Regions from separate parts of the Paenibacillus sp. Y660 genome, predicted to be linked through region 2. Evidence: predicted binding sites of a transcription regulator. Region 2 holds the regulator's gene; the other holds the start of a gene.
What was found. Region 2 encodes Rex, which represses fermentation and respiration genes when NADH is low (regulators of the CRP and FNR family bind a similar motif). Its sites were predicted from a motif close to TTGTGAAATATTTCACAA; they were not measured.
Positions count from the first base shown of each region.

Region 1: a site for Rex is predicted at 1,709-1,726, ahead of AC2TDN_RS15035 (TIGR04053 family radical SAM/SPASM domain-containing protein). Genes of this name have one in related genera too.

Region 1 is NZ_JBXBBJ010000011.1:145,388-148,806, forward strand. It holds gene AC2TDN_RS15030 (nitric-oxide reductase large subunit) at 1-428, opposite strand, end outside; gene AC2TDN_RS15035 (TIGR04053 family radical SAM/SPASM domain-containing protein) at 456-1,568, opposite strand; gene AC2TDN_RS15040 (multicopper oxidase domain-containing protein) at 1,825-2,745, shown strand; gene AC2TDN_RS15045 (DUF2249 domain-containing protein) at 2,844-3,080, shown strand; gene AC2TDN_RS15050 (hypothetical protein) at 3,104-3,419, shown strand, end outside.
Region 2 is NZ_JBXBBJ010000002.1:63,769-67,187, forward strand. It holds gene AC2TDN_RS03090 (amidohydrolase) at 1-1,071, opposite strand, end outside; gene AC2TDN_RS03095 (redox-sensing transcriptional repressor Rex) at 1,052-1,708, opposite strand; gene dinG (ATP-dependent DNA helicase DinG) at 1,705-3,419, opposite strand, start outside.

The sequences.
Region 1 (3,419 bases), on a different contig from region 2:
AGGCCGGAAATGACAATTTCATCTTTCGCTTCATTATAAGTGTTCGTTCTGATTTCTCTCTTTAACGTTGCTTTAATTTCAGCCTGCCGTTCCTCGGACAACTGGTCATACGGCATTTGATACTTTTCTTCCGACCATTGATCAGTCATCCAAACGAGCTGTCTATGCAGCCAGTCTGCCGTCCAGTCCGGTGCGACATAGGATCCATGCCCCCAAATACTCCCGATCTCCTGACCGCCCATTCGCTCCCATATATTTTGTCCATCCAAAATATCATCTCTTGTGAATACGACGTCTCCCTCCTCCGATACGACTTGACTCGGAATCGGAGGCTTCTCCTGAATAATTTCTCCTCCGTAATACAGCAGCACCGCGAATGAAATTGCGAACACCAAGAATAATGCTAACCAAAGCTTTTTATACTGCATGTCTTCCACCACCTTATCAGATTCATGTTAGATCGACTGCAAACTGCCTTGTTGTTGAAATGCTTTCGGCACATAGGCGCAATAAGGATCGCTTTCCAGGTAATCTCCGGTAACCGCATAGGCTCTAGCCCTCGAACCCCCGCATATTTCCTTGAATTCGCACACCCCGCACTTGCCCTTTAACAGCGATTTGTCGCGCAGCTGCCTCATAACCGCGGAGTCCCGGTAAATTTCCGTTAAAGGCCGCTCTCTGACATTGCCGCAAACAACGGGCAGGAAACCGCTAGGATACACATCGCCGGTATGGCTTATAAAAACAAATCCGTCGCCGTCATTGACGCCTTTGGGAGCGCGTCCGAGCATATCCATTCGTTTCTCCCCGCCTGGGGCTATCCTTTCGCCTAAACGCTTGCTATCCTGCAAAAATACCCTTCTGTAATGAGGCGCTTCCGTCGCTTTCACGCCATAAGGCATTTTTTGCCCCAATTGGCACAACCATTTCATCACCTCTTCATGCTGATCGGCAGTGATCATATCCTTCTTCAACGCACGTCCAGTCGGCACCAGGAAAAACAAACTCCAAAGCACAGCCCCCATATCCTTGACCTTCTCCGCAATTGCCTCAAGATCGTGAAGATTATAAACCGATACCGTTGTGTTTACTTGAATGGGTATCTTCTGCTCCTTCAAATATTCGATGCCCTTCATCGTCCGCTCATAAGATCCCCGCGTGCCGCGAAAGTGATCGTGAATGGCTGCGCTTGAGCCGTCAAGACTAAAGGCCCACCGCGATAATCCGACCTCCTTGGCTTTACGTATCGCTTCGCGGGTAACCTTTGGCGTAGCGCTCGGCGTCATCGAAACAGGCAGCCCCTTTTCTTCGATAGCATACTGGGCAAGCTCGAATAAATCGGGACGCATAAGCGGATCTCCGCCTGTAAATACGAATAAAGGATGATCCATCCCGGCAATTTCATCAATAAGTTTCTTTCCTTCCTCGAAAGACAGCTGACGCGGATCCGCTCTATACTGCGCTTCCGCCCGGCAGTGCAGACATTTCAAGGCGCATGCCCGAGTGACTTCCCATATCACGATGAATGGATTCTCCTTGTAGTCTCTTTCAGTTATTAAAGTCTTCATCCTACTCCTCCTCTCGCTGCAATTAAAAACTGAAACCATCTTAATGAATAAATAAAGCTGTTGCTGTGAGTACCATCACACTTAACACAACTGACTTATCCTATATTAAATTTATCAACGTTCCCCAACTGCAAGATACATTGTGAATGTTTTCACTTATTTAACACCAATTCAATAAGGAAGGATGATTGCAATGCCGAAACGGAATAGACGCCTCCATGCATGGATCGCGTTCATCTTGATTCTAGGAGGATGCATGAACGCTGGCACTGAAAACAACGTCACGGTTGAATCAACCCCCGTTATTCACAAAATCAATCAACCGCCAGTGATGCCCGTCGTGAAGCGAGACGGAAACATCGTTTCTATTGAAATGACTGCGCAGATCACGGATATCGAAATCTCGAAAGGCGTCAATTACAATGCATGGACCTTTAACGGAACGGTGCCCGGCCCTGTTCTTCGGGTGAAAGAAGGAGATACGCTTAACTTCACGCTTAGAAATCTTGACCCGGCGATCCCTCATTCGATGGATTTTCACGCCGTGCATGCTGCGCCAAGCAGCAAATTTATCGATGTCATGCCAAATGAGAAGGGCAACTTTACGTATCCGGTCCATACTCCGGGCGTATTCATGTACCACTGCGGAACAAAGCCCGTTTTGTCGCATATCGCGAACGGCATGTATGGGATCATTATTGTTGAGCCGACAAACGGTTATCCTTCGGACGAGCTGATTGATCGGGAGTACACGATTGTTCAAAGCGAATGGTACAAGGAAAACGACTTTGAATCGTTCTTAAATGACGAGCCATCCTACGTGGTATTTAATGGAGACGACTTTACTTTAAAAGAAAAGCCGTTTCTGGCGAAAGTCGGAGACAAGGTTCGATTTTATGTAAACAATGCCGGCCCAAATGAAATAAGTTCGCTTCATATCGCGGGCACCGTAATGGACCGTGTCTATTTGGATGGGAATCCCAAAAATGTGCTCTATGGTCTTCAAACCTTGATTCTCCCTGCCAGCGGCGGTGCTGTCGTGGAAGTAACCGTCACCGAGGAGGGGGATTACCCGATTGTAACCCATCAATTCAATCATGCTTCCAAAGGGGCTGTTGCTATCTTGAGGGTAACTGATGACGGTAATGACAATGGTAAAGCTGTTAGGGGTCATTAAGAAATATTTCTATTTGTGATGAGCGTCACAAAGCCGATTACCTCATCCCTATATAATAACGGTGTAATCAAAATCATCTTTCACAGGAGGAATACACGATGCAACCATTATTCACCGCTTCCGTCAATGCCACAGAATACCCGCCTCAATTGAAGCACAAGGTCATATTTGAAACCTTTAATAAGCTGCAGCCATCCGAGGCAATGCTTTTAATCAACGATCATGATCCCATGCCGCTGCGTTTTCAGTTTGAATCTATGTACAAAGAGCAGTTCACTTGGGAATACCTCGAGAAAGGGCCGGAAACGTTCAAAGTGAAAATCGGCAAGCTGTAGCAGCTTGGATTGGGAGTGGTTAGATGGCCGGCATAGAGATTATCAATGAGAAAACGATTAAGATTTCCGTCAAGCTGGATAACGCGACAGCCATGATCAAGGATGCACGGCAGCATATTAACGAATTCGCTCATGACATTGTAACGATAGTTGAAAAAATGCCGGAGTTCGATTACACGTACTTTTGCTTCTATGCGTACGACAGCGCTGCTCTGTTTGAGAGAATGCTTCGAATCGACCCAAAGGAATACACCTCATTCTCGCTTGACGCGCCAGACTCTTTCTTTTACGCCTTATACGGAGGAATGACGGGATTGTACGAGGAAGCCAAGCTATATG
Region 2 (3,419 bases):
GCTGCCGATTTGATCCTGCTGCCAAATGGATTTGGCTCCGTAGACAGTACCCAGCTTTAATGCCTCAATTGCCGGAATTGCGGTTGGATCGCCTGACACGCCTTTGTGCAGCAGAGCAGAGAACCGAATTTCCTCAAACAAATCCAAATTATTGTTGCTTGCGACACTGTCCGTTCCAAGCGATACGGTCACGCCGGCACGAAGCAGGTCGGGTACGCGCGCGATGCCGCTCGCAAGCTTAAGATTGCTTACTGGGTTATGCGATACCGCTACCCCCTTGGCAGCAAGGATCTCGATCTCAGCATCGTTTAGATGCACGGCATGCGCAACGAGCGCTGGGCGCGAGAAGAAGCCAAGCCGCTCCAAATGCTCAACGGGACGAACGCCGTAATCCCTAACATTTTGCTCAACCTCAGCTAATGTTTCGGACATATGCGTATGCAGCGGCAAGTTGTAATCATGTGCTGCCTGGACAAACCGTTCAATATAATCCGGCGGACATGTATAAGGCGCATGCGGAGAAATCATCGTTGTAATGCGGCCATCCGCTTTGCCGTTCCAATCGCGCGCGAATGCGATTGCCTCAGCAAGCTTTGCCTCTTGAACGTCCGGCGGGCATAGGCCAATTACACCTCGTGTCAATACGCCGCGGATACCGCTCTGTTCTACCATTTGTGCAACCTGATCCATCCGATCATACATATCGACAAAAGCCGTTGTACCCGAGCGGAGCATTTCAACAATAGCAAGAGCGCTGCCGGCACGCGTATCCTGATCGACATATTTTCCTTCCATCGGCCACATTTTCTGCTCTAGCCATACTTGCAGATTCTGATCATCGGAGTATCCCCGCAGCAGGCTCATCGCCGCGTGGCCATGTGTGTTAATAAGGCCTGGCATAAATGCCAGCTTGCTTCCGTCGATTTTTTGGACGCCTTCTGAAAGCTGTACAGGCGCTTCCGTACCTATATAGGTAATCCGGTCATCCGTAACGACCATATGTCCCTTAAACGTTGGATTTGCATCATCCATCGTAACAAACAAACCATCTTCAATCCAAATCTGACTCATCCTTGGACTCTCCTTCTCTAACTAAATAGTAGGCTAAGCTAAGCAGCTCCTTCGTGAAATCCGCGTTATGTATTCGAATCTCATCCGGAACACGCAGGATGGCAGGCGCAAAGTTCAATATCCCCTCTACGCCTGCCTCCACGAATTGATTGGCGACATTTTGTGCTTCAAAAGCCGGCACCGTTATAATGCCAATTCTAATCTTTTGCTCCGAAACGGTATTCGCCAATTCGCTCATAGGCAGCACGATCAAATTGTTAATGCTCGTTCCGATTTTGCTTGGGTGCACGTCGAATACGGCCGTAATTTGCATGTTGTCCTTCGAGTATTTATTGTAATTGCATAAGGCATGTCCTAAATTGCCGGCTCCCACCAATGCAACCTTAATCGTCTGATCAACCTTCAAAATCTGCCGTATCTTTTCAATTAAATAAACGACGTCATAGCCGACACCCTTGCGCCCAAAATCACCGAAATAAGCAAGATCCTTACGGATTTGAGCAGGATTTAGATCAAGCTTCACGCCTAATTCTTGTGATGAAACGGTTTGAATTTCGCGATTATGCATTTCGTTCAATACTTGGAGATAAATCGGGAGCCTTCTGACTACGGCCTCCGATATTTTCGTTTGCTTCATCGCTTCTCCTCCTCAGCACTAGACGCAGCTTGACTCAACTGCGGAACTTCCTGCTTTTCTTCCGACAACCATTCCCGCATCCGTACAATCATTTGATCCGTATGCATCGTTTCGATTTTTGGACCCGGCAAGGAATATAAGAAATGCTTCCCATAGTACGTATCAATTACCCTCGTATCATATATGATTACAATACCCTTATCCTGCGATGTTCTTACAAGCCTTCCGAAGCCCTGTTTAAAGCGTATAACCGCTTGAGGAATAGACAGCTTCATAAATGGGTTTTGCTTTTGACGCTGCAGCATTTCAGCCTTGGCCTCTGCTAATGGATGATTCGGCGGCTGGAATGGCAATCGAACGATAGCCAGGCAAATCAAAGCTTCGCCAGGAATATCTACACCTTCCCAGAAGCTGCTCGTACCAAGAAGAACAGACTCAGGCGTCTGGCGGAATCGTCTAGTGAGCTTTGTACGGTTGCCGCTGTCGATGCCCTGTCCGAGTACTTGAATGCCTGCTGCGCTTAATTGATCCTTAAGCGGCTCATATACCTGCTTAAGCATCCGGTAGGACGTGAACAGCACGAGCATTCTGCCGTTCGTTTCCTTTGCAGCGTCAGCGAGCGATTTTACAAGCATATCCAAGTAAGAATCATCTACAGCAGCGCCTCGCAGCGCCGGAAAATTACGAGGTATGACAACGAGTGCCTGCTCCCTATAGTTGAAGGGCGAGGGAAGCTGTACGGTTTTAAGCTTTCCTTGCTCTTCATAGCCAGTCAGCCCGAGCTGCTCTGATGCATATTGAAATGATTTTTGCACCGATAACGTTGCTGACGTCAATACGATGCTCTCTTTTACATCAAAGAAGTACTTTTGAAGCTGCGCGCTTACATCTACAGGAACGCCATACAATTGTACAGACCGATGACGGTAAGTGCTGCTCGCCTCGATCCAAAATACCGAATCCGCAAGATCAAGCTTTATAAAGGTCCGCAGCTCATCCTTAAGACGCGATAAATCGCGAACGGCTCCGTTAAGATCGGTAATGATCGCCTGTACGCCAGAATCGTCTACTCGGTCTTTAATATCGGTAACCATCTTGTCGACAGTGCGAACTACACGGTTAAGCTCGGTATGTAAATTCTCTTCAACTGTAACGCCATCTTCCCAGCTTGCTGGAAGCTCGTTTTTCTTAAGGCGGCACACAGACTGCCCATTCTCGGTTGGACTATCCGAAGAGGTAGACGTAAAGCTATAAAGCATTTCAAATAGTTTATCCCAGTGCTCCTTAATCTCTTGAAAAATAGGAATAACCGTATCAATCGTCTCCAGCCAGGAAGCTTGGTGAGCGTCATCCTCGTACATAAGCTTCTGACGCAGCGCAGGCAAAAGCCCTGAACGATTGTCCTTGAACAAGCGAAGCACAGCCTGTGTCAAAGAAAAATAATTGATTTGCATGCCGAGATGCTTGCCAGCCACCTCTTCAACATGATGCGCTTCATCAATAATAAGATGAGAATAGGCCGGAAGCAAACGATGATCGGCTTGAACGTCCGTAAACAGCATCGAATGATTCGTTATCGTAACGTCCGCAATATTCGCTTCATGCTTAGCACGGTGATAGAAGCATCGCTTGAACCATGGACAAGCCCGATTCAAGCAAGAATCCGTGTCGCTTGCTACCGTTGACCAAAATTCGGCGCCTTTGTTGCCAA